2 regions of the Allobranchiibius huperziae genome follow, and region 2 is predicted to be linked to the other one. Evidence: riboswitches for the same ligand, from Rfam matches in the RefSeq annotation. Region 2 holds a riboswitch; the other holds the start of a gene.
The links. Region 2 has a riboswitch for S-adenosylmethionine ahead of HNR15_RS10580 (bifunctional o-acetylhomoserine/o-acetylserine sulfhydrylase). Riboswitches for the same ligand answer to the same signal wherever they lie in the genome.
Positions count from the first base shown of each region.

Region 1: linked by a shared signal. The riboswitch ahead of HNR15_RS11025 (aminotransferase class V-fold PLP-dependent enzyme) and the one ahead of HNR15_RS10580 (bifunctional o-acetylhomoserine/o-acetylserine sulfhydrylase) in region 2 are both predicted to bind S-adenosylmethionine.

Region 1 is NZ_JACCFW010000001.1:2,351,965-2,357,182, forward strand. It holds gene HNR15_RS11020 (SPFH domain-containing protein) at 1-854, opposite strand, end outside; SAM riboswitch class IV at 1,022-1,136, shown strand; gene HNR15_RS11025 (aminotransferase class V-fold PLP-dependent enzyme) at 1,189-2,625, shown strand; gene HNR15_RS11030 (endonuclease/exonuclease/phosphatase family protein) at 2,651-3,613, opposite strand; gene HNR15_RS11035 (SatD family protein) at 3,650-4,309, shown strand; gene HNR15_RS11040 (hypothetical protein) at 4,306-5,049, shown strand.
Region 2 is NZ_JACCFW010000001.1:2,235,273-2,260,999, forward strand. It holds gene HNR15_RS10515 (YkvA family protein) at 1-69, opposite strand, end outside; gene HNR15_RS10520 (EcsC family protein) at 90-800, opposite strand; gene HNR15_RS10525 (sulfurtransferase) at 885-1,766, shown strand; gene HNR15_RS10530 (SufE family protein) at 1,721-2,242, shown strand; gene HNR15_RS10535 (hypothetical protein) at 2,239-3,783, shown strand; gene HNR15_RS10540 (DNA polymerase) at 3,825-5,519, shown strand; gene HNR15_RS10545 (PAC2 family protein) at 5,584-6,501, opposite strand; gene HNR15_RS10550 (HIT family protein) at 6,642-7,067, opposite strand; gene HNR15_RS10555 (cysteine hydrolase family protein) at 7,262-7,864, shown strand; gene hrpA (ATP-dependent RNA helicase HrpA) at 7,886-11,758, opposite strand; gene thpR (RNA 2',3'-cyclic phosphodiesterase) at 11,863-12,453, opposite strand; gene HNR15_RS18820 (DUF4185 domain-containing protein) at 12,497-13,153, opposite strand; gene HNR15_RS18825 (hypothetical protein) at 13,193-13,465, shown strand; gene HNR15_RS10580 (bifunctional o-acetylhomoserine/o-acetylserine sulfhydrylase) at 13,790-15,106, opposite strand; SAM riboswitch class IV at 15,188-15,305, opposite strand; gene HNR15_RS10585 (DUF445 domain-containing protein) at 15,421-16,611, opposite strand; gene HNR15_RS10590 (hypothetical protein) at 16,697-17,380, opposite strand; gene HNR15_RS10595 (hypothetical protein) at 17,487-18,170, opposite strand; gene HNR15_RS10600 (DUF4352 domain-containing protein) at 18,167-18,664, opposite strand; gene HNR15_RS10605 (DUF4352 domain-containing protein) at 18,950-19,633, opposite strand; gene HNR15_RS10610 (5-methylcytosine restriction system specificity protein McrC) at 19,734-20,969, opposite strand; gene HNR15_RS18830 (AAA family ATPase) at 20,981-23,827, opposite strand; gene HNR15_RS10620 (cytochrome P450) at 24,002-25,492, shown strand; gene serA (phosphoglycerate dehydrogenase) at 25,544-25,727, opposite strand, start outside.

The sequences.
Region 1 (5,218 bases), 110 kb from region 2:
TCGTCGAGGTCGACGATGTTCTCGCCCTCCAACCGGGTGATGGCCATCTCCACGATGCTCACCGCACCCTCGACGATGCGTTCACGGGCGGCGATGATCGCGGCGGCCTGCTGCCGCTGCAGCATCGCCTGGGCGATCTCCTGGGCATAGGCGAGGTGGCTGATCCGGACCTCGCGCACCTCGCACCCGGCGACCGCGATACGCGCCGCGACCTCGTGGGCGAGCTGCTCGGACACCTCGTCGGTGGAGCCGCGCAGCGATGTGCCCGTGCCGCTGGGGTTGTCGTACGGATGCGTCGTCGCGACGTGCCGCAGGGCCGACTCGGACTGCACCCGGACGAAGTCGCCGTACGACTCGACCGAGAACGTGGCCTTGGCCGTGTCGGCCACCTGCCACACGACGATGGCGGCGATCTCGACCGGGTTGCCGTCCGCGTCGTTGACCTTGAGGGCGTTGGTCTCGAAGTTGCGCACCCGCACGGAGATGTTGCGGCGGGTGGTGAGGGGCAGCACCCAGGTCAGGCCCGCGTGCCGCGCCGTCCCGATGTAGCGGCCGAAGAACTGCACCACCCTGGTCTGACCCGGCTGGATCACGACCAGCGGGGTCGCGACCAGCGCGGTCAGCACCGCCAGGACCACGCCGACCGCCGGCAGCCCCGCGACAAAGCTCCAGACGGCCACCGCCGCCAGGACGAGCGCGACCGCCAGCGCGAGGAAGCCGTTGACCGACCAGGCACGTCGCTCGGCGACATCGACCCGCCGCCCCTCGTGGCCCACCGGTCGCGTCGACGGCGGTTGCACGGTCGGATCGGCACTGTCCGACGCGGGATCCTCGGGCCGCAGTTGCTGTGACATCACGTCCTCCTCGATTTAACTGATATCACTTTAATAGCACTTAAACCAGGCGGGCGGAAGCCCTTCGCGCAGATGAGAGGACCGCAGCACATCCTCCGCGGTGCGACCGGTCCACGATGCGGATCGCGACATGACGACCGGACACCGCATCCGTTAGCCTCGTCGCAGGTCAAGAGTCTCAGCGTCAAGCCTCGGCTAGCTGAGCGGCAACCCTCCTCCGCGGTGGGGTGCTCCGAGTGACGACCCGGCCACGCCGCATCCGCCGCGTGGCAAGCGCGGACCGACGTATCGGCATGCTGCCGGTGACCGCTGGTCCCACGGCGAGAGGCTGCCCGTGACCGTCCAGGCAACACACACCCAGCACGACACCGAGACCCCTTCCGGCACCGAGTACGGCACGGCCGTACCCCGCGAGCCCCGCGAGCCCCGCGCCGCGCTACGCGTCGTCCGCGACTTGCCGCCCCACCGCGTGCCCCAGGTGCAGGCCCACCTGCCGCTCACCGTGGCGCACGAACTCGGGGTGCCCACCGTGCACCGAACTGTTGTGGACGCCGCGAACTTCGACCACGGGGCGACCACCCCGGCGCTGGTCAGCGTGCGCGACGCCGTCGATGCCGCACTGCCGACGTACGGCTCGGTGCACCGGGGCGCCGGCCTGCCGAGCCGGGTGACCACCGGCTGGTTCGAGCAGGCGCGGGTGACCGTGGGCGAGTTCGTCGGAGCGCGCCCCGACGACGAGGTCGTCTTCACCCGCAACACCACCGACGCCCTGGCCCTGCTGGCGCACTGCGTGCCCCGCGGCACCCAGGTCTTCGCCTGGGAGTCGGCCCACCACGCCGCACTGCTGCCCTGGGGGCGGCGCAACTGCACCCGCCTCGCGGTCCCGAACAGCGCCTCCGACGCCGTGCAGCTGTTGCGCTCGGCGCTGGCCGCGAGTGACGCGCGCGGCAAGCTGGTCGTCATCACCGGCGCGTGCAACGTCACCGGTGAGGTGTGGCCGGTGCGCGAACTCATCGCCGCGGCCAAGGAGTACGGCGCGCGCACGGTCATCGACGCCGCGCAGCTGGCGCCGCACCGCGAGATCGACCTCGCCGACCTCGGCGCCGACTGGGTCGCGTTCTCCGGTCACAAGCTCTACGCGCCCTACGGCGCCGGGGTCCTCGTCGGCCGACGCGACTGGCTGGACCTCGCATCGCCCTACCTGCCCGGAGGCGGCGCCACGGCGCGCGTGCGTCATCAGCGCATCACGTGGCATTCCGGCGCGGCCCGTCACGAGGGCGGCACGCCCAACGCCGTGGGTGCCATCGCGCTCGCCGCTGCGTGCGCGACGCTGCGCCGCCACCACGAGGAGATCGAGCGCCACGAGGCCGCCCTCGCCGACCAGTTGCGGACCGGGCTGCGCTCCATCCCGGGCGTCCGCCTGGTCAGCGTGCTCGGCGAGGACCGCCCCAACGTGGGTGTGGTGACCTTCACGGTCGACGGGTACGACCCGGCGCTGGTGTCGTTGGTGCTCTCCGACGAGTACGGCATCTCGGTGCGCGACGGTCGCTTCTGCGCCCACCTCCTGTGCGACAGCATCCTGGGCGACGGCTCCACCGCGGTGCGGGCGAGCATCGGCCTCGCGACCCGCGCCCACCACGTGGGCCGCCTCGTCGACGGCGTACGCCGCCTGGTGGAGGCCGGACCCACGCTGGACTACACCTACGACGAGTCCACGGGCTGGACCGCAGCCGACGACCCGCGCGACCTGTCCGTCCCCTGCCCCTGGTGACGGGCCCCGGACTCTCCCCGGCGTCCTAGCGCAATCGGACGCGTGCCCAGACGGCCCGGTGGTCGGTATCGGCGACCGTGACCCTCCCGGAGGCCACGACGTCGAAGTCGCGCACCAGGATGTGGTCCAGTGCGATGAACGGCGGGAACGACCGCCCGTTCGGCCACGTGCGGACCCAGCCGCTGCCGGTGGCCCGTTGAGCGTCGGTCATCCCTGCGATGGCCCGGCGGAAGGCGGGCATCGCGGTCGAGGCGTTGAAGTCGCCTGCGATCACCAACGGCATGTCCATCGGCTGACGGGCGCGCCAGCGACGCACCTCGTCGAGACCCGCGCGCCATCGGGTCGTGAGATTCGGCAGCGGGGCGTAGGTGTGCACGCCCCTCAGGAGGTAGGTGCCCTCCGGGGTCTGCACGCGCGCCACCGGCATCCCCGCGCCGTCGTACGGCACGAAGGAGCTCTCCTCGGTGAGCGGATGGGCGCTGGCGATCACGGTCCCGCGGAAGTCGGTGCGCGTCCGACCGACCCGGTGCGGCAGGAGGGTGCGCAGACCCGCAGCATCGAGACGCTCGAGCGCATCCGGTGTGACCTCCTCCAGCACCAGCGTGTCGACGTGGTGGGCCCGGACCGCGGCCATGATGGGGGCCGCCGACGCCTGACCGAACTCCATGTTCGAGGTCATGATCACCTCGTCGCCGGGCCGGCTGTGCACTGTGTGGGGCACCAGGGTCGGGACCGCGAGCGCCACAGGGACCGCGGCGATGAGCAGCAGACCCACCAGGGCGATCAGCATGGGCCGCGTCGGGCCGACCACGGCGGTCACGCCGACGCCGGCGACGAACGCGGCTATCGCGAGGATGCCGAAGAGCGGGAAGATCGACTGCACGATCGGGGCGACCCCGTCGGCGTCGATCCAGCGGGCCGCCATGCCGCACGCTGCGACCAGCGCCACCAGGCAGAGCACGACGAGGGCGACGTACTTCAAGAACATTCCTTCATCTTGACATTATGAAGCTATGATCTTCATATGCAGGACGTGAAGCCCGCTGAGCACGCAGACCCGTGCGCCACCCTGATCGGCGACATCGTGGACTCCCGGGGCGCCCCCGACCGCCATGCGTTGCACACCCGCCTCGTCTCCACCTTGCGCCGCACCGACCACCTGGTGGCCGCGACCACCGCACTGCGGATCACGGTAGGTGATGAATTCCAGGCCAGCTACGAAACCCTCGGCAATGCGCTGGAGGCGGCCTTCCGGATCAGGCTGGGCCTGATGCCCGAGACGCTGGTGCGATTCGGGCTGAGCTGGGGAGGCGCCACCGTGCTGGACGCCCGCGCCGGCACCCAGGACGGACCGGCGTGGTGGGCCGCCCGCAAGGCGATCGAAGCCGCGCAGGCGGCCGAACGACGACCGGCGACGCACGCCGTACGCACCGTCTACACCCCCGCGCAGGACGACGGCCCCAGCGCGGGAGCGGTCAACGCCGCCCTGGTGTGTCAGGACCAACTGCTTTCATCGCTGGATGAACGAGCCATGCGCATCCTGCAACGCCTCGTGGCAGGCGAGTCCCGCACGGAGATCGCACGCGCCGAGGACGTCTCCCCGTCGGCGATCTCCCAGCGCATCCGCGCCGCGGGCCTGGAAGTCATTGTGAACGCCGCCCGCGACCTCGCCTCCGTCCGATGAGCATCCTCGGCGCACTACTGCTCGCCGTCGGCGTCGGCGACCTGGTGCGGGTCCGGTCCGTCGTGGCGTCGTACGCCGTGGGGCCGCTCGTTCTCCTTGTGGCCGCCCTGTTGGCCGACCTGCACGACGCCGCCGACATCGTGCTGCTGGTCTTCGCTGCCGCGGTCGCCGCCGCGTGGCGCTGGCTGGCCGGTCGCGCCGCGCGCAGCAGACACGGCGAGACGCTGGCGCTGTGCCTGCTCGGAGCGGGCGTCCTGGTCGTGATGATCGCCGCGGGCAGCGCGAGTCACGCCGACGGCGCGCTCGGCCACTGGATGCGGCACAGCGCGTTCGCCACGCTGCACGACCTGTCGCCCGACCGCTTCCTGCTGGTGCTCGGCCTCGGAGCGGTGCAGCTGGCCACCGGCAACGAGCTGGTGCGCCTGGTGCTGACCGCGATCGGCGCGGTGAAGCCGGAGGGCCAGCCGCAGCCCTCCGACGAGCTGCGCGGCGGTCGGCTGCTCGGTCCGATGGAGCGCCTGTTCATCCTCGGGCTCGGCATGGCCGGGCAGATCACCGCGGCCGGGCTCGTGATCGCCGCGAAGGGCCTCATCCGCTTCCCCGAGCTGCAGGCCCGTCGATCGGCGCGCCAGGAGATCTCCGGCCTCGGCATCGATGCCGTCACCGAGTACTTCCTGGTCGGCAGCTTCGTCAGCTGGCTGGTCGCGCTCGGCGCCCTCGGCATCGTCGGCCTGCGCTGAGGACGGGCGTGACATCGGTCACCCGGTTCCTAGGCCCCGCTCAGCACACCGCGGTTCGGAATGTGCCACGGGGATCCGGTGGATGTCCGTCTCACCCGCACCAGGGCATGACCACAGGGTCACCGCGTCGACACGTGACCGCGGGCGGACTGCGCAGGCGCCCAGTGCC
Region 2 (25,727 bases):
GCTCGGCCCGGACGGGTCCGCCACCGAGGCGATCGAGTCCCGCAGGGAACGGACCGCGGAGGCACTCATCCGACGACTCTGCCGCGGGCTCATGCGCTGGCGCTCGCAGTGCCGGGCGATCCCGGCCGGGCCACCGGGAACTGGGTGCGGGCGGTCTTGGCGACCTTGTTCAGGAGGTAGACGTCGAGGCCTGCTCCGACGACCCCGCCGGCCAACGGGATCGACTTCCCGAGCCGGGGCAGCAGCTTCTCGCTGACCTGGGCGATGAGCCGGAAGCCCACCGCCTTGTCGATGACCATCCGGGCGGCCGGCGGCAGACCCCTGGTCGCGAGGTTGGCGAGCCGGCCGGTGCTCACCACGCCGGCCTTCTTCAGCAGCGCGTCCGCCTCGCCTCCCACCAGCGCCAGCAGGATGGCCAGTCGCAGATCGGGGTTGCGCAGGTCGTAGCCGCGCAGGTGCGCGATCGCCGCCGTCATCCGGGTCGCCAGCGCGTAGAAGCCGGCGATGTTGGCCGGCAACGAGACGGTCATCGTGACGAATCCGCCCAGCCCGGTCACGAACCCGCCGGCAGCAGCGAGTCGTCGGTGGTCGGCGATCACCTTCTCGATGGCCGCGTCGACGTCGCCGCCGCTCTCCTGCAGTGCCCGCCGGGCCACGTGATCCGCCGAGTCGAAGCGCCCCTTCCCGTCGATGCCGACGTCCATCAGCCGGTTCGCGAGGTTCATCGAGGTACCGGCGAACGCCCCCTTGTTCAGGTCGAGTTCGGTCGATTTCTTGGAATTGCGATGAAGGAGGGCCACGAACCCATCGTGCCAGTAGCCGAGCCGGGCCCGCGGAGGCTGCGCAGGCGCCGGCTGCTGATCCTCCCGGCGTACCGTGGCGCCATGGCTGCCCCCACTGACAACGACCCGGCATTCCAGCACTTCGCACACCCGGAGCGGCTCGTCTCCACGCAGTGGCTGGCCGACGCGCTGGACCGCGGCGAGGACCTCGTCGTGCTCGAATCCGACGAGGACGTCCTGCTCTACGACGCCGGCCACATCCCTGGTGCGCACAAGCTCGACTGGCACCTGGACCTGAACGATCCGGTGAGCCGCGACTTCGTCGACGGCGAGCACTTCGCGCAGGTGATGGGCGAGCGCGGCATCGGCCGTGACACCACTGTGGTGATCTACGGCGACAAGAGCAACTGGTGGGCGGCGTACGCGCTGTGGGTCATGACGCTCTTCGGCCACGAGGACGTGCGGCTCCTCGACGGCGGCCGGGCCGCGTGGGCGGCCGAGGACCGCCCGCTGACCCGCGAGGTGCCCACCGCGACGCCGGTGCAGTACCCGGTCGTACGACGCGAGGACCCGCCCATCCGCGCGTACCGCGACGACGTCCTGGCGCACCTGCCCGGCCCGCTGGTCGACGTGCGCTCCCCCGGCGAGTACAGCGGTGAGCTGCTGAGCATGCCGGACTACCCGCAGGAGGGCGCGATGCGCGGCGGCCACATCCCCGGCGCGCGATCCGTGCCGTGGGCGCGGGCGGCCGCCGAGGACGGCCGGTTCCGCGGGCGCACCGAACTCGAGGCGATCTATCAGGGCGAGCAGGGGCTCGCGCCCGACGACGACGTGGTCGTCTACTGCCGCATCGGTGAGCGGTCGTCGCACACCTGGTTCGTCCTCACCCATCTGCTCGGCTTCGGATCGGTGCGCAACTACGACGGCTCGTGGACCGAATGGGGCAACTCGGTGCGGGTGCCGATCGAGACCGGCGCACCGTGAACGAGGACCTTCCCGCCCCGATGGCGGAGCTGGCGGACGACTTCAACGCCCTGGAGCCCAAGGACAGGTTGCAACTGCTGTTGGAGTTGAGCGACGAGCTCCCACCGCTGCCGCAGCGGTACGCGGACGAGCCGGGCAAGCTCGAGCAGGTGCACGAGTGCCAGTCCCCGCTCTTCCTCGCGGTCGAGGTGGACGACCAGGAACGGGTGCGCCTCTTCTTCCAGGCCCCACCGGAGGCGCCGACCACCCGGGGGTTCGCCGGCATCCTGCACGCCGGGCTCGACGGTCAGCCCGCGCGTGCGGTGCTCGACGTACCCGATGACGCCGCATGGAGGTTCGGGCTCGCAGAAGCGGTGTCTCCGTTGCGAATGCGTGGGATGCTGGCCATGCTCTCCCGCATCAAGAGACAGGTCCGCGAACGTACGTCGGGGATGCCTGTGCCCGACCACACCGGTGAGGTTCGAGAACACCTATGAACAAGAAGGCATTGATCGCGATCCCCGCAGTGATCGCGGTGATCGGCCTCGTGCTGCTGATCATCGGATTCGCCTCCGGTGGGGGTGCGAAGGTCTCGTCGTTCTCCAACGGCGCCCGCGTCACCTCCTCCGACGCCGGCTTCTCCCTCTACAGCAAGGACAAGGCCGCGCGCGCCGCCACGGTGTGCACGGCGGTGTCCAACGGCAAGACCTCCACGATGGGGCGTCCGAGCTCTGATTTCTCGGTCAAGAGCGGCGGAAGCACCTACTGGGAGGTCGCGCGCAGCACCGACGGCATGACCAAGGGCGACTACACCGTCAACTGTGCGGGTAGCAACAACCTGTTCGCCGGCACCCGCGCTGACAAGGTCGGCGGCGGCTTCAAGGTACCCGGCATCGTCCTCGGCCTGATCCTGCTCATCGGCGGTCTGCTCGGCGTCGTCCTGCTCAGCCTGCTGGGTCGCAGGAAGACGGCTGCGGGCGGCGCCCAGGGGCAGTACTCGGGCTACCAGCAGGGCAGCGCCTACGGCCAGGGCTACGGCGCGCCCGGCGCGTACGGCTCGTCCTCGGGTCAGCAGGGCCGGCAGGGTGGCTACGGCCAGCAGCCCGCCCAGCAGAGCGGGTACGGCCAGCAGGGCCAGCCCGGCCACCGGGGTGGCTACGGTCAGCAGCCCGCCCAGCAGGGCGGGTACGCACCCCAGTCCGGCCAGGGCGGTCAGTCGGGCAGCGGGTACGGCCAGCAGGGTGGGTACGGCCAACACCCGGGCCAGCAGGGTGGATACACACCTCAGTCCGGCAGCGGCTACGGCCAGCAGGGTCAGCCCGCACAGCAGGGCGGCTACGGCCAGCACCCGGGCCAGCAGGGTCAGCCCGCACAGCAGGGCGGCTACGGCCAGCAGCCCGCCCAGCCCGGTCCGTCCGGTGGCTACGGTCAGCAGGGTGGGTACGGCCAGCAGCCGGGCCAGCAGGGCGGGTACGCACCCCAGTCCGGCCAGGGCGGTCAGTCGGGCAGCGGGTACGGCCAGCAGGGTGGTAACGGTCAGGGTCAGCCCGCTCAGCAGGGTGGTTACGGTCAGGGTCAGCCCGCTCAGCAGGGTGGGTACGGCCAGCAGCCGGGCGGATACACCCCACCGGCCGGTCAGTCCGGTCAGTCCGGTCAGTCCGGCAGCGGGTACGGCCAGCAGCCGGGCCAGCAGGGCGGATACGCACCTCAGTCCGGTCAATCCGGCCAGCCCGGCCCCGGGGGCGCCTACGGCCAGCTGCCCTCCCAACAGGGCGGACACGGCCAGCAGCCGGGTCAGTCCGGTGGGTACGGCCAGCAGGGTCAGCAGGGCGGCTACGGCGAGCAGCCCTGGCAGCAGGGGCAACAGGGGCACAGTTCGACCCCGGTCGATCCGGCCGACGCGCCCACCACGGCCATCTCGGGACTTCCCGTCGATGACCAACAGGGTCAGCAGAACCAATATGGTCAGGACGGTGGCCGGCGCCCGCAGGGCGAGCGTGACGAGCACGGCACCGACGACCAAGGCGGGCAAGGCTGAACCAGTCGACTGTCACCGCACGGGCCCCGTATCCCTCGTGGATGCGGGGCCCGTTGCTCGGCCTTGCCGTCGACGCGCGCACGGGCGAGGTGGCCATCGCGACGACTGCCGGCTCACCCGGCACCGCGCAGATCGACCACCAGGCGCACTTGTCCGAACCCGTCCGCGCGGGCAAGTTGATCGCCGCACGGGACGGCGACACCGCCCATCCCGTGCGCTGGGTCTGGTGGTCCGACCAGGTCCCTCGCGCGCTGCTCGCGCACGGCATCCGCCCCGGCCGCGGACTCGACCTGTTGCAGACCGACCTGCTGCTGCACGGCGGTGCCCGAGCCGCGCCCGAGCACATCTGGGCCCGCGCGATGGGCCTGGACCGTGACGGCGTGCCTGCCCGCCACCAGGGTGATCTGTTCGACAGCCCGGACGATCCGCCCGTCGGGAGCGACGGGCCGCAGCCCCTGGACGAGCAGGGCTACCTGCGACCGGGTTTCCTCGCCGCAGAGGGGTCGACCGCTTCGCAGTGGGCGCATCTGGCCGTGCGCGTGGCCGAGCAGCAGACACAGCAGCTGCAGGAGCGTCCTCGGGCGGTGGCGACGGCGTACAGCGAGTCGGGCGCCGCGATGCTCGCGCTGGAGCTGGAGCGCACCGGCCTGCCCGTGCACCGGCCCACCCTCGAGCGGCTCATCGAGGCCTCGGCCGGACCTCGGCCGCACACTCCGCAGGACGAGATCGACGCGCGTGCGGTCCGCGATACCGCCGTGCTGGCGCTGATCCCGCCGGGGCGGGCCGTCGATCTGCGCAACCCCGAGCAGGTGCTCAACATGTTGCACGGGTTGGGGATCCGGGTGGACAACACCCGCAAGTGGGAGCTGGACCGATACCGCAGCACCCACCCCGTCGTCGACGCCCTGCTGCAGTGGCGGGCCGACGAGCGCATCGCGACGACGTACGGCTGGGCGTGGCTGCGCGACCATGTCGGACGCGATGACCGACTGCGGGGGCGGTGGCACTCCTTCGACGGCGGGGCGGGGCGGATGACCGCGGAGGCGGGGCTGCACAACCTGCCGGCCGCGCTGCGCCCGGCGGTCGTCGCCGCGCCCGGGCACCTCTTCGTACGCGCCGACCTCGGCCAGATCGAGCCGCGCGTGCTGGCCGTCGTCTCCGGCGACCCGGCCCTGATCGCCGCGACCGCACAGGACGACCTCTACCGCACCGTGGCCGATCAGCTGCGGGTCGAGCGGCCGATCGCCAAGGTCGCGGTCCTGTCGGCGATGTACGGCGGCGCGGCGGGTCAGGCGGCCGCGGCGCTGGAGGGTCTGGACCGGGCCTACCCCACCGCGATGGCGTATCTGCGGGCAGCGCAGGCCACCGGTGAGAGCGGGGGCTCGATCACGACGTACGGCGGACGACTCATCACTGTGCCGCGCAGCACCGAGCAGGCCCAGGCGCGGGCGCGGGGGCGCTTCTCCCGCAACGCCGTGGTGCAGGGGGCTGCTGCGGAGTTCTTCAAGGCCTGGGCGCTCACCGCGCGGCACGCGATCGCGGCGTACGACGCCCGCATCGTGCTGTGCCTGCACGATGAACTCCTCGTGCACGTGCCCGAGGAGCACGCTCCCGCCACGGCGGCCGCGGTCGACTCCGCGCTCCAGGACGCCGCACGCCGCTGGACCGAGGGCTCACCGGCGCGTTTCGTCTCCGCCACCGGCATCGTGCGCAGCTGGGCCGACGCGAAGCCCTGACTCGACAAAATGGACATGCAGGGCGGGGCACATGTGCCCCGCCCTGCATGTCCGAAACGTGAGATCAGTTGGAGTTGTCTCCCGACTCGTCGCGCAGGAACTTCTCCAGCTCGGCGCCGATCTCGTCGGCGCTCGGCAGTTCGGCCATCTCGTTGGCCAGCAGGTTCTGCCGCTGCAGTCCCTCCTGGAACGCGTCGTACTGCTGCTCCAGCCCCTGCACCACCTCGACCACGTCGGGGTTCTCGGCGACCTGGCGGCCGATCTCGGCGCGGTGCAGTCCCGCGACGGCGGTCAGCTCCTGCATCGGGATGCTGAGGCCGGTGAGAGCGCACACCGCCCGCAGCGCGGCCACGGCGGCGTCACCGAAGTCGGTCTGGGTCAGGTAGTGCGGCACGTGGATCGCGAATCCGGCAGTGTCGATGCCGGATTCGGACAACCGCAGGTGCATCAGCGACTCAAGGCTCGAGGGGATCTGCACCATCCCGAAGACCGGGTTGTTCTCCGGCATCAGCCGCTGGTCGCTGGCATAGCGCGTCATACCGACCGGGCGGGTGTGCGGCACGGCCATCGGGATGCCGTGAGCGCTCACGACGAGCTGCACACCGAGGCGGCGTACGAGCATCCGCACGGCCTCGATCACGCGCTCCCACTGGTAGTCCGGCTCCGGGCCGGCGAGCAGCAGGAACGGGGTGCCGTCGTCGTCGGTCATCCGGAAGAGCGTCAGCGCCGGGTCGTCGTAGTCGCTGTAGTGGTCGCGGTCGAACGTCATGACCGGACGGCGTCCGCGGTAGTCGAGCAGCTGGTCCAGGTCGAAGGACGCCACCACCGTGTGCTCGAGGGTGCCGAGCAGGTGTGACACCACCTGCTTCTGGGTGTTGCCAGCGTCGATGAGGCCGCCGAGCGCCACGACCATCGTGTGAGCGCCCAGCTCGCTGGGATGGGTGTCGTTCTCGAAGCGATACAACTCCTGTGGATCCTGCACGGTGCTCTCCTGCTGACGAATGATGCGCTGTTCGCGCCTTCCTCTGCCCGTTCCAACGCCCGGCCAGCGCGCACGATTCCCGCGTGGCACTCCCCCGTCGCGCGGTCTGCGTCACTGCCCGCGCGGGACGCCGGCACGCGTCAGGCGGGGACCTGCTCGCCGTATCCGAGAGTGCGCAGCCGCGCACGGAGCCGGTCGGCGTTCGTGGCCAGCACCTGCGGGTCCTGTCCGTGCGTGACGGCGTTGACGTCGAAGTCGCCGTGACCGTTCGCGGGCCAGACGTGCACGTGCAGGTGGGGCACCTGGAAGCCTTCGATCAGCACTCCCGCCCTCCGTGCGCCCCACTCCTGCACCTGCGCGCGGCCGATCACCTTGCCGACCGACATGAGGGTGGCGATGAGGTCGTCGTCAGCGTCGAGCCACTGATCCACCGGCGTACGCGGCACGACCAGCGTGTGTCCGTCGGTGAGCGGGTCGACCGAGAGGAACGCCACGCACACCGGGTCCTGCCACACGATCTGGCCGGGGATCTCTCCGTCGATGATCTTCTCGAACAGGGTGCTCACGGGGCGCCTCTCGACCGCAGGGACATCGGGTCCGGCCAGCATCTCAGGTCACCGGTGCCGTCTCATCCCCGTCCGTGGCGCTGGCGGCTCGCGGCCGTCGTCGGCGTGCGGCAGTTCTCACCGGGTTCGGCACTGCGGCGCCGCCGGGCTTAGCGTGGGAGCTCCGAGCATCGACAGCACTGGATGGGACCGCGATGACCGAGCACGCGACGCTGCGACAGTTGAGCGGCATGCCCGAGGCGCCCGCCCCGTTGGCGGACTCGACGTTGATCATGATCGACCTGCAGAACACCTACACCCGTGGCGTCATGGAGCTGGACGGCGTCCAGGCGGCGCTGGACCAGGCCGAGGAGCTGCTGTCGAACGCCCGGGACGCCGGCGTCCCGATCCTGCACATCATGCATGACTCCGGACCGGGCTCGCCCTACGACCTTCAGGACGACATCGGCCAGATCGTCTCGCGGGTGGCCCCTCGCGACGGCGAGCCGGTGATCGTCAAGAAGTTCCCGAACGCGTTCACCGGCACCGACCTGCACGACCGGCTGCAGGCCGGGCCCGGCCGTGACCTGGTCCTCGCCGGATTCATGACGCACATGTGCGTGAACTCGACGGCGCGCGGCGCGTTCAGCCTCGGCTACTCGCCGTCGGTGGTCGCTGGGGCGACGGCGACCCGGGATCTTCCGGGCACGGACGGCGGCGCCCCGGTGTCGGCCGCTGCCCTGCAGGCCGCCAGCCTGGCCGCCGTCGCCGACCTGTTCGGCGTCGTCGTGGCCACACCTTCCGACATCCCGGGCTGACTCGTTCGATCGAACGGCACCTCAGGTGGTCGGCGCCGCCTCGATCCGGTCCATCGCCTTGCGCAGTCGCTGCACCGAGACCGCCCCTGAGGTGCCGAGCCGCTGGGCGAAGAGGCTGATCCGCAGCTCCTGCACCTGCCAGCGCAGTCGGCGTACGGCGTCCTCGCGGCGACGGGCGGGCGGCAGACCCTCGATGAGGTCGCCGAGCTCCCGCTCGACGGCGTGCACCTCGTCCATCCGCTGGGCGTCGCGGGCGATGTCCTCCGGCGCACGTTCGAGGCGTTCGAGCATCCCGCGCAGGTAACGGTCCAGGTCACGCAACCGGGAGGCGCCCGTCGCCGCTACGAACCCGGGATAGACGAGGCCTTCATGCTGCCGGCGCACGTCGGCGACGAGCTCCGCGACGGACGGGCGGGTCATCGAGTCCAGTGCGAGCTGCACCTCGCGGGAGTGGTGCAGCACGGGCACCAGGCCCTCCACGATCGACAGCACCTGCGCCGACGCCTGCTGGCGTGTCTGCCGCAGCACCGCGTCGAACCGCTCCCGGGTCCGCACCGGCCCCGGTGAGGAGTCCGCTGCCACCACCGCGTCGACGGCGGCGGCCAGGACGTCGGAGAGCACCGCCTGCTGGTCGGCGTGCGGTCCCCAACCGAGCGCGAGCCGCTGGGCGTTGTCGAGCATCCCCAGCAACCGCGACCAGGGCACGTCCAACTGCAGCAGCAGCAGGCGGCGTACGCCGGCCGGGTGCTCGGCGTCGCGCTCCGCGGCGCTCGGCAGCACCCGCAGGGCGACGCTGTCACCCTCGTCCACGAGTGCCGGGTAACCCTGCACGGTCCGCTTGCCGACGCGCTCGGCGAGCTCGGCGGGCAGCTCCTCGAAGTCCCAGGTGGTGAGTCCGGAACGCTCGATCTCGCTGCCGGCCCGGGACAGCACCGAGCGCACCCGACCGGACAGCTGCTCGCGCAGGGCGGACAGGTCCTCACCGTGCGAGAGCGCGCGGCGCCGCGAATCCTCAACGCGGAACGTTGCTTTGAGGTGGTTGGGCACTCGGTCCCAGTCCCACTGGTCGGCCGGGACGCGCACGCCGGTCAGTTGCTGGAGTGCTCCGGCGAGCTCGGTCGTGATAGAGCCGCGCGCCGGGTCCATCAGCGGCAGCGCCCTCGCCGCGACGTCGGGCGCGGGCACGAAGTTGCGACGCGTCGCCTTCGGTAGCGACCGGATGAGCGCGGTCACCAGCTCGCCGCGCACGCCGGGCACCAACCAGTCGAAACCGTCCTGGTCGACCTGGTTGAGCTGTTCTACCGGGACGTGCACTGTCACACCGTCATCGTCGGATCCCGGCTCGAAGCGGTAACTGAGCCGCAGGTCGAGCTCTCCGCTGGACCAGGTCCGCGGATACTCGTCGAGGTCGATGTCGGCGGCGTCGTCGCCGCGCAGGTCGTCCTCGGACATCGTCAGCAGGTCGGGTGAGCTGCGCTGCTCCTTCTTCCACCACGCGTCGAAATGCGCTGCGGAAACGATGGATTCGGGGATCTTGGCGTCGTAGAACGCATAGACGGTCTCGTCGTCGACCACCACGTCACGGCGCCGGGTGCGTGCCTCCAGATCGCGCAGCCGCGCGAGCGTCTGACGGTTGCGTTCGGTGAAGGCGTGCCGGCTCTCCCAGTCGCCTTCGACCAGCGCGGATCGGATGAACAGATCGCGCGACATCACGGGGTCGATCGACCCGTAGTCGACCTTGCGACCGGCGGCCAGCGGCAGCCCGTAGAGGGTGACCCGTTCGGCGGCGACCACACTGCCGCGGCGGCGCTCCCAGTGCGGCTCGGCGTAGCTGCGCTTCACCAGATGACCACCGGCGCGCTCGACCCAGGCGGGGTCCACCGCGGCGTTCGTCCGCGCCCAGAGCCGGCTGGTCTCCACCAGCTCTGCAGACATCACCCAGTCCGGCGGTTTGCGGAAGAGCGCCGACCCGGGCTGGATCGCGAACCGCACGCCGCGGGCACCCAGGAAGTCGCGCTTCTCGCGGTCACGCAGACCGACGTGCGACAGCAGACCGGTGAGCATCGCCTGGTGAACGGCGTCCTCTCCGGCCGGGTTGTCCGCGCGGCGCATCCCCTGCTGTTTGCAGGCCTCGCGCAGCTGGGTGTGCAGGTCCTGCCACTCACGCACCCGCAGATAGTGCAGATACTCCCGCTGGCACATCCGGCGGAAAGCGCTGCTGGACAACGCCTTCTGTTGCTCCTTCAGATAGCGCCACAGGTTGAGCAGCGACAGGAAGTCGCTGCTCTCGTGGCGGAAGCGGGCATGCGACTGGTCGGCCTGCGGACGCTTCTCGGCCGGTCGCTCACGAGGATCCTGGATCGACAGGGCCGCGACGATGACCAGCACTTCGGCCAGGGCGCCGTTCTCCGCGCCGGCGAGCAGCATCCGGGCGAGCCGGGGGTCGGTGGGAAGGGCGCTGATGGCGCGACCGGCGGCGGTCAGGCGCGGGGTGCCCCGGGAGCCGCGCTCCTCGACGGCCTGCAACTCCTCCAGCAGCCGCACGCCGTCGCTGATCTGGCGGGAGTCCGGCGGCTCCACGAACGGGAACCGGGCCACGTCGCCCAGGTCCAGCGACGCCATCTGCAGGATGACCGAGGCGAGGTTGGTACGCAGGATCTCCGGATCCGTGAACTCCGGGCGTCCGAGGAAGTCCTCCTCGGAGTAGAGCCGGATGCACACGCCATCGGCCACCCGGCCGCATCGGCCCGACCGCTGCCGCGCGCTCGCCTGCGAGACGGGCTCGATGGGCAGACGCTGCACCTTGGTGCGCTGGCTGTAACGGGAGATGCGCGCGGTGCCGCTGTCGACGACGTACCGGATGCCCGGAACGGTCAGTGAGGTCTCGGCGACGTTGGTGGCGATGACGATCCGTCGTCCGCCATGCGAGCCGAAGACCCGGTGCTGCTCTGCGGCGGACAGCCGCGCGTAGAGCGGCAGCGTCGCGGTGCCGGGGAGGTCGAGGGCGTCGAGCGCCTCTGCGGCGTCACGGATCTCGCGCTCGCCGGAGCAGAAGACCAGGATGTCCTGCGGTCCCCCGTCGGACACCGGCTCGCTCCACAGCTCCTCGACGGCGCGCACGATGCCGGTGACCTGGTCGACGTCGACCAGTTGGGGCCCGGACGGCCCGGCGATCTCCTCGACCAGGGGCCGGTAGCGGACCTCCACCGGGAAGGTGCGCCCGGAGACCTCGATCACGGGAGCGGGCACGCCGTGCTGGGCGAAGTGCTCCGCGAACCGGCCCGGATCGATGGTGGCCGAGGTGACGATGACCTTCAGGTCCGGTCGCCGCGGCAGCAGCTGCTTGAGGTAGCCGAGGATAAAGTCGATGTTGAGCGAGCGCTCGTGGGCCTCGTCGATGATCAGCGTGTCGTAGCGGCGCAGATCGCGGTCGCGGCGCAGCTCCGACAGCAGGATGCCGTCGGTCATCACCTTGACCAGGCTGTCCGGGCCCGAGTGGTCGGCGAAGCGCACCTGGTAGCCCACCACTCCCCCGAGCGGGACGTGCAGCTCGTCGGCGATCCGGTCGGCGACCGAGCGCGCGGCGATCCGGCGCGGCTGGGTGTGCCCGATCATCCCCGCGATGCCGCGGCCCATCTCCAGCAGGATCTTCGGCAGCTGGGTGGTCTTGCCCGAGCCGGTCTCGCCGGCCACGACCACGACCTGATGCGCCTCGATCGCGGCACGGATGCGCTCGCGCTCGGCGACCACCGGCAGCTGGGGCGGGTACTCGATCGCGGGCAGCAGCGACCGGCGGCGTTGCTGCGCGGCCTCGTCCAGGCGCGGCGGACGCCCCCCGGACGTCGTACGCGGGCGGCGGCGGGTCGGGCGGGTGCGGCGTGAGGGCTGGGTCATCGGGGATCTGGTCCATTCTCCCGTACCGGCCGGGCAGGTCGCGCTGAGGTGAGATCCGCGTTCGGGACGGTGTGTCGCGCTCAGCACCATCGCGAAGCCGGATCTCAGAGGGACGGTGACGGCCCGAGGTCGCCGAGGGGCAGGCGCGCCAGCACCTCGTGTCGCGCTCTGCCACGTGGCCCCTCGCCCAGGTGGGAGGCGATGACCTCGACCTCCTCGGCCGTCCAGAACGCTCCGCTGTAGCCGTCGAGCAGACGCACCCAGCGGTCGAGCGGGGTCGGGCGACCGCAGCGGGCGACGGTCACGTGCGGCCGGAACCGCTGTCCGTCGACCTGCGCGCCGCTGTGGGCGGCGGAGCCACGGACGCCGGCCGCGAGCGCCTGCAGTTCCTGGTCGGCGTGCTCGTCGGTGCGCAGCCCGACCCACATCACCTTGGCGCGCGCGGGATCGGGAAAGGCCCCTCCTCCGCCGAGGCACAGATCGAACCGGTCCCGGCGCCCGGCGGCCGCCGCGACGGCCTCCACCAGGTCGTCGAGGCGGTGTTCGGGGACATCGGGCAGGAAGGCCAGGGTGAGGTGGAACTGCTCGGCGTCGGTCCAGCTGAACGGCGCGGCGTCGCGTCGTACGTCGAGGAAGTCGTCGAGGCGCGCCACCTCCTCCTGAGGGGGCCGCAGAGCGATGAAGACACGGGGCATGAGGGTGCCAACCACCCTGTGGGTGCTGGCATTCCGTGCAGCCCTAGGGCATGGGCACCTCGATGAACACCGGGCGCGATGCCTGGGGCGCCTGCGCCATACCCGCGAGGGTCGTGGCGGTGCGAGACAGCGAGACGAGCAGGTTGCCGTCGCGCAGGGCCAGCTCGGGGTGTGCCAGCGGCTGGTAGGTGATGGTGCCGTCGCCGGGAGCCGGCACCGCGACGGTGCGCGAGAGCGCCCACGGGCCCTGCGGCTGCGTTGCGGTCCACACCCCCACGCGTTGTTGCAGATCCCCGCCGCGCATCGAGACGGCGACCCAGGAGGTTCCGAGGTGACTGACGCTCAGGGCCTGGCTCACGGTGTCCCTTCCGAGCAGGGGTTGGGCGGCTGCGGCGTCGGGGACCCAGGCGAGGCCGTTCCAGTAGGTCCACGCGCTCGGATCCTGTACGCCGGATGCCGCCACCCGCGCGATGTACAAGCTGCGTCCCGCACCACGCGCGGAGCCGCCGCGGGTGCCGTAGACGTACACCTCGTTCCAGTCGCGGACCAGGGCCGAACCCCAGGTGATCTCCTGAGAGCGGGTACGGCGACCACCGGGCCGGGCACCGGCGTCCCGCCACGCGGCACGTCGAACCGCGCGATCGCCGTACCGGAGATGGTGAAGTCCAGGAGCGACGTGCCACGCCGGATGCGCGAGCACGCGACGTAGACCTGGTCGCCGCGCGCGGTGGGCACGGCCGTGACCGAGGTCGGCCAGCACACCGTCGGCGGGGTGTCGGCGATCACCGGACCCCGGCCGGCCGGCACCACCTGCGAGGTGCACAACCCCGAGGTGACGAGCATGGAGTTCGCGGCGAACCGGCTCGCCGCGCTCGGATCGCGCAGCGTGTCGCCGAACGCCCACAGCACCCGTCCGTCGCTCAACGGCGTGCTCGCGCCCACGTCGGCAGCCCGCCAGAGCGGAAAGCCCTGCAACGACTGCATCCAGGAGTTGAGTTCGCCGACGTCGTAGGTCTGGCCGGGCGCCACGTCGCCGCACGCGGTGACCGTCGAGAGCGCAGCCGCCCCTCCGGTCCAGGATCGAGCGGAGTAACTGGGCGGCGCCTCGTCCCTCGGCAGGGCGCAACCGGCGAGGGCCGACGCGCAGATCATCGTCAGCACAGCGACGACGACCCGGCGGGGCTCCCTCATCCGGCCACCCTAGGCGGCGCGACGCGGCGCGGCCTCGAGTCCGACCGTCGGGTCGAGGTGCCGGAGCGACGTTCGCCAGCGCCCGATGCGAACCGCCGCCGCACCCGGTGACGGGAGCGGCGGCGGATCGTCGTACGACGGGTGCCTACTTGGCGGCCGCGAACCCCTGCTCGAGGTCCGCCAGGATGTCGTCGATGTGCTCCAGCCCGACCGCGAGCCGCACCAGACCCGGCGTGACACCGGCCAGCAGCCGGTCCTCGTCGCTGCCCTGGGAGTGGGTCGTCGACGCCGGGTGGATCACCAGCGAGCGCACGTCGCCGATGTTGGCGACGTGGCTGTGCAGGGTGAGCGCTTCCACGAACGTCTTGCCCGCCTCGGCGCCGCCGGCGATCTCGAACGCCAGCACCGCGCCGGATCCGAGCGGCGTGTACTTCTGTGCCAGCTCGTAGTACTCGTCACCGGGCAGCGACGCCCAGCGCACCGACTCGACCTGATCCTGCTGCTGCAGCCACTCCGCGACCGCGCGGGTGTTCTGCACGTGCCGCTCGATGCGCAGGCTGAGCGTCTCGACACCCTGCGCGATCAGGAACGCGTTGAACGGCGAGATCGAGGACCCGAGGTCGCGCAGACCCTGCACCCGTGCCTTCAGGATGAACGCCAGGTTGGCGCCGAGCGGGCTTCCGACGCCGAGGTCGCGGGCGTAGACCAGCCCGTGGTAGCTCTCCTCGGGGGTGTTGAAGTTGGGGAACTTCTCCGGGTCCTTGCCGAAGTCGAAGTTGCCGCTGTCGATGATCGCGCCGGCGATCGCCGTGCCGTGCCCGCCCAGGTACTTCGTCGCCGAGTGCACGACGATGTCCGCGCCGTACTCGATCGGGCGCAGCAGGAACGGCGTGGCGACGGTGTTGTCGACCACGAGCGGTACGCCGAGCTCGTGCGCGACGTTCGCGACGGCCTCGATGTCCAGGATCTCGATCTTGGGGTTGGAGATCGTCTCGCCGTAGAAGAGCTTGGTGTTGGGCTGGGCGGCTGCGCGCCAGCTCTGCGGGTCCTTGGTGTCCTCCACGAAGGTCACGTCGATGCCGTACTTGGGCAGCGTGAACTTCAGCAGGTTGAAGGTGCCGCCGTAGAGCGACGGGCTGGCCACGATGTGGTCCCCGGCCTCGGCGATGTTGAGGATCGCCAGCGTCTCTGCGGCCTGGCCGGAGGCGACCAGCAGCGCGCCGACCCCGCCCTCGAGGTTGGCCAGGCGCTGCTCGACCACGTCGGTGGTCGGGTTCATCAGTCGTGTGTAGATGTTGCCGAACTCCTGCAGGCCGAAGAGCTTGGCCGCGCGGTCGGTGTCCGGGAAGACGTACGACGTCGTCTGGTAGATGGGCAGGGCGCGTGCGGTGGTGGCCGCATCGGGCTCCTGGCCGGCGTGGATCTGACGGGTCTCGAAGGACCAGCCGGGGCTGTCGGTCATCGTGTCGCCTTTCGTGACGCAGGGTGCGGCACCGGCGAGCTCGCACTGCGCCGACGCTGCAGCGGATGGCGGGGGGCCCACGATCCGCGCTTGCCGGGGGACGATCGGCATCCACCGGCCAGGTCTTCACCCGGGGCACCCCACCGCGGAGGAGGGTTGCCGGCCAGCACGCCGGGGCCTGACGCTGGCACTCATGACCTAGAACGTGAGGTTATGACACCCCAAGGCCGGCGCGAGGTGAATCTCGATATACGGACGACGGTCGTCAGCGCTTTCGTGACGCCGACACCACAGATCCGCTGACAACCGCGAGGTCAGAGCAGCTGGGCGATCGTGTAGATGAGCAGCCCGACCAAGCCTCCGACGATCGTGCCGTTGATGCGGATGAACTGCAGGTCACGCCCCACGTGCAGCTCGATCCGCGACGCCGCCTCCTTGCCGTCCCACCGCTCGATCGTGGTGGTGATCACCGAGGTGAGTTCGCGCCCGTACGTCGTGACGACGTGGCCGACGATGCTCTCGAGGCGGCGTTCGATGGAGTCGCGCAGGGCCTCGTCGGTCCCGAGCCGCTCCCCCGCATCGGTCAGCGCGCGCGACAGGCGTGCGTGCAGGTCGCTGTCCTCGTCGCGCAGTCCGTCGACGATCGTCGTCCGCACCGAGGCCCACAGGGCCAGCACCGTCCCCGGCACCGAGGGGTGCTTCAGCAGGTGCTCCTTCAGCGACTCGGCCTGGGCCATCGTCGCCTCGTCGTGCTGCAGGTCGTGGGCGAGCTGCCCCAGCAGGTGGTCCAGCGCCTGCCGGGTCTGGTGCTCCGGGTCGTCACGCACGTCGGCGAGGAATCGCAGGATCTCCAGGTGGATACGGGAGGTCACCGTGTCGTCGAGCCACTTCGGGGACCACCAGGGTGCCCGGGAGCCGAGGATCGCCACGATGGTCTCGGGGTTGGCCGCAACCCAGTCGTGCAGCTCCCGCACCCCGAGATCGACCAGCGACGTGTGCGACCGGTCGCGCAGGATGCCCTCGAGCAGGTGCCCGGCCACCGGGGCGATCGGTTCCCTGCTCAGCCGGGGCAGGACCAGCCGGTCGAGCAGCTCCAGCACCTCGCGGTCGTCGATGGACTCCAGCCCGCGCGCGAGCGGCGGCGCTGCCGTGCGTACGACGCGGACGCTGTTGTCGCGCACCGCGAGCCACCGCCCCACCCGCGCCGGGATCTGCGCAGCTGCGAGCCGCTCCTGGACCGTGTCGGGCGTGAGGAAGTTCTCCGCCACGAAGTCCTCGAGGCTCGCGCCGATGGCGTCCTTGCGCTCCGGGATGATCGCGGTGTGCGGGATCGGCACGCCCATGGGGTGCCGGAAGAGGGCGGTGACGGCGAACCAATCGGCGACGGCGCCGACCATGGCCGCCTCCGCCGCGGCGTTCACGTAACCCCAGACTCCCCCATGGCCGTGGGTGAGCACGAAGATCACCGCCGCTAGTAGCAGCAGCCCGAGCGCCACCGTCCGCATCCGGCGCAGACCGGCGCGGCGGGCCGCGTCACCGGCGCCCAGCAGCGGACCCAGAGGAGGGATGGGAGGTACTTCGGAGATCAGATCAGCCCTTCCACTGTGCCTGTGGGGTGTCGTTGAGACCACCCGCGAACGCCAGGGTCATGGTGCTGAGGTCGGTGCCGACCGGCACCTCGAACACGACGGCTCCGTTGGCGTCCTTGGTCGTCGAGTTGAGCGTGGTCCCCGACAGTTGCTGGGCCTCGGGCAGCGCGCTGGGGCTGCTCGTGCGGTAGCAGGTGCGGTGAGCGGCATCGAAGAGGTTGAAGTCGATGTAGCTCATATAGAGGGAGTACCCCGACACCAGATGGGTACGCACGTCGACGGCAACGTACTGCATTCCCGGGTCCAGCAGGCTGGGGTCCGCGGCCGTGATCTGGCGCGGCTTGGCCGGGCTGACCTGCAGCGTGCGCTGGAGCTCATCGGTGACCTGCACCATGGTCCCGAACGGCTTGGTCGCCATGGTCGCGGAGTACGTCGGGCCGATGGTGGAGTCGGTCTTGCAGACTGCGCCGGCCGAGCTCTGCGGCGCACTGCTCGACGTGCTGGGACTGGCACTGTCACCGGACGTGCTCGAGGAGTCCGACGGCGCGGAGGATGCCGAGGTCGTGCCCGACGCCGCAACAGTGGGAGTCTCGAGGCCGGGCGCGGTCGCCGTGCCGCATGCAGCGACCGTCGTCGCGGCGAGCGTGATCAGGGCCGGCAGACACAGGGACGAGGCGCGCGACATGGGTGAATTCCTCACGGACGGGACGACATCGGGGAGCAGGGGACCAGTGTCCTTCATGCGATGCCCCGACGCGGCACATTGGAGCCAGCTCGTGTCGCGGAGCGGGTCAGCGCGTCCACTCCGCCTTCGCCAACTCATCGGAGTCGTCTCCGAACGTGAGCGTGTACGACGTCAGGTCGGCGCCGGAGGGAGTCTCGTAGATCACCGATCCCCGTGCATCACGATGCGCCGTGCTGACCGTTGCCGTCGACGCCAGCAACTGGCCCGCGGGAAGGACGTCGTCGAAGTCGGACGCCTGCTGGCAGGAGATGCGGTGCGGGTCGTACAGCGCGAAGTTTTCGTCGGACTGCCCGTAGGAGGCACCTGAGACCAGGTGGGTGAGGGTGGGGAACGCGACGTACTGCATCCCGTCGGGCGGCGGGTTCTCACTCTGCGAGCTGACGATCCTGGGCGTCCCGACCGTGATCTGCACCTTCGCTGCCGGGTACGCCGTGAGCACCGACACGGTCTTCCCGAACGACACGACCTGCGCCTTCGGGTTCAGCACGGCCGACAGGTCGGCGTCGAACGGACAGGTGACCGTACCCGCCGGGCCCGCGACACCGCCTTCGCTCACTGTCGGTATCGGCTGTGACGACGACGTCGCCGCGCGCGACGGGGGCACGACGACGCCCGGTGCCCGGGTCGAACACCCGGCGAGAGCGATCACACCGGCTGCTGCGAGCGCTGCCCAGACACCTCCACGACCTGGCGTGCCCATCCGCCGACCGCGTCGTCCGGCCGTGGTCACGACTGCCACCGCGCACTGGCGACCCGGCTGAACGCCCCGTTGTAGGCCAGCACGAGCGCACGTGGGTCGGACCCGGCGTCGACCTCGAAGACCAGGGCACCGGACGCGGGTGGCGACCCGGCGCTCGGGTGTGAGTCCTGCAACAGCTGGGCATCCGGCACGACATCGGAGTCCTTGGCATCCTTGCAGGCGTCGCCTCGCGGATCGAAGAGCGCGAACTGGTCAGCGCTCACGGAATGGTCCGAACCGGCCACCACCTTGAGGGTGACGGCGACCGTGACGAACACGTGGCCCGGATCGGGTGCCTCCGACGGCGAGGCGACCTGCGACGGCGTCTTGGCCAGGATCTGGACGACCGCCGGCGGTCCGTCCAGGCCGTCCGGATCCGGAGCCGAGCGGACGGCGACCGCGGAGCCCCAGGGGCGGGTAGGTGTCTGGGCGTCCGGCGAAGGGTCCGACCCGAACTGCGGTGCGTCGCAGCGGGCCGACTTCACGCTCGAGGTCGGCGAGGTCGGCGAGGTCGGCGAGGTCGGCGCCGGTGGCCGAGAGGCCGCCGTGGTCGCGGAGGAGGACGACGCATGTGCGCCACCACTGCATGCGGTGACGAGGCCGAGACATCCCGCCGCGATGGCGACCCACCCCACACGGCGTCCGGACCCCCGCACTCGCTCCTCCTCGCACTAGGCCGACCTGATCGAGTCGACGGTACGGGAACCCGAACGGCCGGATCCAGAAAAGACCCGGAGCTCACGAGATCCAGGATTCGGTCGCCCGATGGCTCAGTCGGTCCACCTGTCGGTGGCCGTCTCGTTCAGCCCGCCGACGAATGCGACCGTCAACATGGACGGCTTCGTGGCGATCGGCACCTGGAAGACCATCGAGCCCGTCTCGGACTTCTTCCTCGCGTTCAGCTCTCCGTCCTTCCATACCTGCGCGGCCGGGATGGCCCCGGAGTCGTCGCGGTAGTCGCATCGGTTGCCCTGAGCGTCGATCATGCTGAACGTGTCGATGGCACCGATGTACGTGGAGTCCCCACCGGTCAGCGTGACCGACATGCTCACGGCGACGTACTGGTAGCCGTCGTCCGGGGGGTCCTCGGTCACCGCCGACACGACCTTGGGGGCCTGCACCGTGACCGCAAGCCGCACGTCGTCGGAATCTGCGTCGGTGGTCTGGGCCGTGGTGCCGAACCGGTGCGACTTGGTGCTCGGCGCGGTGGTGGGACCGAACTCGAGGGAGGACCCGCACGCGCTGGTCGTCGACGACGACGTGGTGCTCGGCGCGGAGGTGACGCTGGTGACGATGTCCCGGCTCGGGGTGACGACGGTCGGTGCGTCGGTGCCTGCGCCGCATCCGGTGAGGACGCCGACCGACCCGATCGCCGACGCCACGACCGCGAGCCGGACCCTGCGCCCGCCGCGCCGGACCCCGCGCCCGCCGCGCCGGGTCAGCAGATACGTCATCTTCCGTCTCCCGTCCGAAGGTGGCGACATTCTCGCTGAGCACCGGATCCCTGTGTAAGTAATCGCTGAGAGCCGTCACCGCAACGGCGCCGGTCCGTCATCAGATCGTGGGTACGACGGCGCTCGCCTGCGTCCGGTTCCGTTGCGGCAGCGGGCCGAGCGCCGAAACGCGCACCAGCTCGGCGATCTCGTCCAGGCGAGCCGAGAGCGCGTCCGGTGTCGCGTCGAGCGTGAGGGGCAGGCACAGCAGCCGAGTGCCGGTGCCGCGGATGCGCATCTGCGGCTCGGGTGGGTGCTCGGCGTCGGCGTAGACCAGCAGTGCGGTCGGCACCGGTAGCGACGCCGCCTGCAGCAGCAGCGCCGAGACCTCCTGCGACAGGGCCGACGATGCGCCGACGAGACGATGGCGAGCCTGCAGCACCAGGGCCGGCCGAGCACCACGCATGACCACCAGGTCCGGACGGACCGGCAGCCGGGCATCGTCGTCCAAGGAGTACGCCGGCCGCTCACTCACGTGCAGCATCGGCCACAGCCGGGCCTGGAGCTCGGCGGCGACCCACCGCTGGAACACATCCTGCAGGTCGATCAGGAACGCGTGGGCCCGGTGCTCGCCCTCCCGATGGGAGATGGTGACGCCTTCCAGGGCCTGCCCGGCCAGGTCGAGCGCCGCCGCGTAGTGCTCGTTGAGCCGGGTGATCGGCACTCCCCCGCGGTGGTCGTCGGGGACCGTGGGCGAAACCCCGTCGAAGCGCACCGCGAGCGCGGTCGCTCCGCGACGCAGCACCGGCGGCAGGGCGGGCCAGCGCAGCAGCTGCTCCAGGGCGCACCGCAGCATCCTGTTCTCCGGGACGTCGACGGTGAAGTCGTCGTATCCGCAGGGCGGCCGGGCCGCTGCCCACGGACGGACCGCCACCTGCCCGACCAGCAGCCGCCCGCGGATCACGTGCAGCGACTCCTCCCGGTGCAGGTAACCGTGCAGCAGCCCGCGGCGGGTGCAGTCGTCGATCGCCCGCAGCAGGAACGCGGCCACGCCGTCCACGAGGTCGACGCCGCCCTCCCAGCCGACTTCCTCACGTCCGAGGGTGCCGCCCGGGATCCCTGCGGAGAACATCGTGAAGAGGTTCGCCATCCCCGCGCGCGGGGTGACCCGCACGGTGAGCCCCGGCACGTGCACGGCGCCCACCCAGGAGGTGGACCGCAGTCGCACCTGCCCGGGGTCGGCGGTGGCCTGCACCTCCAGTCGCCCCGCCACCAGATCGAACAGCCGCTCGCGGGCGGTGCCGCCCAGGGGGAACGGGTCGGACGTGGAGTGCTCGGTGAGCGTGACGGTGCGCACGGCGTACGACGTCAGGCGGGCGGGAGCGGGCGGGTGGACCCGGTCGGACCGTGCCGCTCGAGGACTGCCGCCCAGGTGAACGTGCGCAGCAGATCCTCCCGGCCGTAGAACTGGTCCTCGATGAACGGGTAGATGCTGTAGTTCCAGATCCGTTGCAGCGCAGCGTCATCCAACTGATCGACCATGAAGTGGCTGTGGCCGATCTGCAGATGCGGCCCCCGCAGGGCGTGCCGCAGCTCCTCGTTGACCCGGTCGACCAGCTCGGCGACCCAGACCGGACCGTCGTGTGCGCTCAACCAGCGCAGCAGCAGCCCCTCCATCGGACCCTCGTGCGGCATGAACGGCACGAAGTGGAAACGCCGGCGCAGCGCCGCGTCGACCAGGGCGATGGAGCGGTCGGCGGTGTTCATGGTGCCGATGAAGAGCAGGTTGGGCGGCAGCTCGAAGCCCTCGTCGGGCCGATAGGAGGTGAGGACGCTGCTCGAGCGGTACTCGAGCAGGTAGAGCAGCTCACCGAACACCCGCGGCAGGTTGGCCCGATTGATCTCGTCGATGACCATCACGTGCGGGGTCGTCGGGTCGGCCTCGGCGGCTTCGGCGAGCAGCGCGAGCGGGCCCTTGCGCAGCTCGTAGACCATCTGCCCCTGGGCGTCCAGGCGTGGTCGGAAGCCTTCGAAGAAGTCCTCGTACGACGTCGAGGGGTGGAACTGCACGACGGCCCGTTTGGTCGAATCGGGTTGCAGGGCAGCGGCGAAGCGCTGCGCGAGGAAGGTCTTGCCGGTGCCCGGCGGCCCGTAGAAGACCACCTGCTTCTTGTCCTCCAGCAGGCCGTGCACCTCGCGCAGGAAGTCCTCGTCGACCAGCAGGTCGGCGGCTGCCTCGGCGATCAGATCGCGATCCGGATCCGCGACCGCCTCTCCGCGGTGCAGCAGCCACCGGGCGAACTGCACCTGCCCCCAGGGGTCGCCGGGCAGCAGCGGTTCGAGCCGCGCACGCAACCGGGCGGACGCGGTGAGGTGCAGCCGCGCGCGCGTCGTATCCGAGGTTTCGGGCAGATCGACCCCGAGCACGCGGGCCAGAGCGACCTTGCCGTCGGCCCCGCCGAGGGGGTAGACGGGCAGATAGCGCGCCGGGTGGACCACCGCCATCAGCTTCATCACGACCGTCTCACCGAGGCCGGGCACGGGCGGGTCGCTGAGGACGGCGTCGATCCGTTCGGCGTCGCTGCCGCTGCCCCAGAGCAACGTCTTCAGCGCGCCGGCGAGCCGGTCGAGGCCGGGCGCGTCGAGGCCGGCCAGGGCCGCCTGGAGCACCGAATGGCTGCCGACCGCGCCGTACGCGCGTCCGGTCACCAGCCGGCGGAAGGAGGCGAGGTCGAAGGCGTCGAGACCGTCCGGGTCCAGGTGGGCGGCCAGCGATCGACGCTGCTCCTCGTGCCAGCCGTCGCGCTCCGTGGGGTAGGGCCGGCCGACCCGGAACTGCTCCAGGTGCGCCAGCAGCTCCAGGTCGGCCGGGCCCGTCGGTGTCGGGTCGTGGCCGGCGAGCACGTCCACGAGGGGCGTGACCGCGCGGGCGGTCGCGAGCAGGTCCTGGGCGACGTCCGCCCGGTCGAGCGCCTCGGGGTGGGGCCACCAGCGGCCCACGAAGATCTCGCCGCCGGGATAGGACCGGCCGGCGGGAGACACCCGGTCGGCGGTAGCCGCACCGTCGACGGCGAGGAACTGGACTTCCGGCGGCAGATGACGCTGCACGGCGGCGGCGATCCGCGCCTGGCGGTCCTCGGCGCCGACACCGACGTGTCCGGCCCCGGGCCAGCCCGCGTGCAGCCCGACGGCGACCCCCGAGCGCGTGACCCACAGTCGCAGCGCCGGCGCCCCTGCGTCGCCGGGCAGCGACCAGGTGGCGTGCAGGTCGGCGCGGAAGGGGGCGTCCCGGCCGGTGCCGACACGCGTCTGCAGGTTGGTCTCCCGCAGCCGCAGCCCGGTGGCCTGCTCCAGCGGCCGGTGCAGCGAGCGCGTGAGCAGCGTTGCCGCACCTCGCAACTGGCCCGCCAGGCCCGCTGCCCGTGCCTCGGACTCCGCGCGCGGATACCCCCGCATCGGCTGATGCTCGTCCATCAGCTCCGCGGCCTCGTCGCACGTCTGCGGCAGGCCGCTGCCCACGCCGACGAACGGGCCGGCGGCCTCCAGGTAGACCATCAGCCGTTCCGCCTCGCGTGGGTCGTGCGAGGCGAGACCACGGCACAGCTGGGCGAACGCGATGTAGCGCTCGGCGTGGGTCATGTGCCGCCCCATCCAGCCGAGCGTGAGGAACGACGCCACGGCGGGCGACCACGCGACCGGCCACTGGGCGGCGCGGTCGGTCGTCCAGAACACGGAGAGCACCGGCAGAACGGGCGTGGTGGTGTGGCCGCCCGTTCTGGCGACGTCTTCCAGAGCCCTGATCAGTGCGGCGGCCTCGTCGTCACCGTCGGGGGTGCGGCACACCGCGACGAACAGGTCGGCCAGATCGCGTTCGTGTCCGGCGCTCGCCTCGACGAGCTGGTGCAGCCATGCCGGGCCGGAGGGAGCGAACTGGGCGAACGGCCCCGGCCGCCCACCCCACGCGGCAACGGCATCCGCGAATGCGCGTACGTCCCGGCGCAGGGTCAGATCCTGCAGGATCTCCCGCATCTCGGCGCACCGCTCGTCGCCGTGGCGGTCCTCGGCGGCCCAGCGGGCCTGCGCGGTGGCGTCCTGACGCGCGGCTGCCGCGAGCAGGTCGTACGTCGTACGCCATCGCTCGAGGTCGCGTCGGTGCTCCGGCGACGGCTGATCGGTGGTCGCGGGCTGATCGTGCGCGGTGTGCGGTTGGGCCACGTGAGGCTGGACTCTCAGGGTCGGTGCGTGGACGGTGCGGGATCCGGGATGTCGCCCACTTTAGCCGGGCACAGCGGGCCCCAGCGGGCACCCGGGACCGGTCGGGCACTACACCTGTTGTGTGAAGTGGCTTACAGTGACGACATCCACCCGAGCGTCCGGAGAGTCCCCAGGATGACCGCGAATTTCGCCCACACCGAGCTACCGCACCCCCCGGGACGCCGACGCGTGCTCGGTGACGTCGTCTCCGTGATGCGCGCTCCGGGCGGGGGTCCCGTCCAGAAGATGCTGCACCTGTCGAAGGGAGCGGGGCCGCTGTTCGAGCTGCGCACCTTCGGGATGAAGTTCGTGCTCACCACGGACGCGGCGCTGACCGCGGAACTCAGCGACGAGGGCCGCTTCCAGAAGGCCCTCGCGCCCGGCGTGAAGGCACTGCGCGAGGTGGCGGGCGACGGGCTCTTCACGGCGTACACCGACGAACCGAACTGGGCCCTGGCGCACGACCTGCTGCTGCCGGCGTTCACCCGCGCCTCGATGCGCGGGTATCACGACACGATGAACGCCGTGTGCTCGGAGTTGATCTCGGCGTGGGATCAGGAGAGCGAGCCCGTCGACGTGTCCCCCTGGCTGACCAGGATGACGCTGGAGACCATCGGGCGGACGTCGTTCAGCACCGATTTCGGCTCGTTCACCAGCGACGAGCAGCACCCGTTCGTGACCGCCATGATCACCGCACTCGCGGGCGGGCAGCGCCGCGCGTTCCTGTCGGCGGTCCCCGGCGGCCGGCTGCTCATGCGGCGCGGACGGAAGGTCTACGACGAGCGTCGGGCGTACGTCGACGCGATGATCGACGACATCGTCGAGGCCCGCCGGGCGAGCGGCGACCGTCGCACCGACGACCTGCTGGGCCTGATGCTGAACTCGCGCCACCCCGACACCGGTGCCGCCCTGGACCTGACCAACGTGCGCTACCAGATCAACACCTTCCTCGTGGCGGGACACGAGACCACCTCGGGCGCCCTGTCGTTCGCGCTCTACTACATGAGCCGCGACCGCGAGGTGATGCGCCGGGCCCAGGAGGAGGCCGACGCGATCCTCGGGACCGATCCCGACGCGGTGCCCACCTTCGAGCAGGTGCCGAAGTTCCGCTACATCCGCCGTTGCCTCGACGAGGCCCTGCGCCTGTGGCCGACGGCTCCGGGCTTCGCGCGCGGACCGCGGCACGGCTCCGAGACGATCGGCGGCCGGTGGACGCTGCACCGCGACGACTGGGTGCTCGTGATGCTCACGGCCGTGCACCGCGACCCGTCCGTCTGGGGCGCGGACGCCGACTCCTACGACCCGGACCACTTCCTGCCCGCGAACGTGCGTGCTAGGCCCGCCCACTCCTACCTGCCGTTCGGCGTAGGCGACCGGGCGTGCATCGGGCGGCAGTTCGCCCTGCACGAGTCCGTGCTGGCGCTGGCCCGGCTGGTGCACCGCTACGACCTCACGCCGGACCCGTCCTACGACCTGCGGATCGCCGAGCGGCTCACGCTGATGCCGCGGGATTTCCGCCTCGGGGTCACCCGACGTACGCCGAAAGACGTTGCGAGGTCTACCGATCCACGCCCGTCAGAGGCGGAAACGGCATCCGGGGTCTCCGGCTGCCCCGTCGCCCACTGATCGGGCCGCCCACCGTGATGCAGGTAGGTCACCGCGCGGGCGACGTGACGCTCAGATGACGCGCAGCCGGATGGTCTCCGGCAGGGCCGCCAGCTCGTCGACGACGGCGCGCGGGATGTCGTTGACGTCGGTGACGACGTAACCGTTGTCACCGAGCGTGCTCAGCATCTGCCCCTCGATGTTGACCCCGTGCGCGGCCAGGATGCTGTTGACCTTGGCGAGGACGCCGGGCATG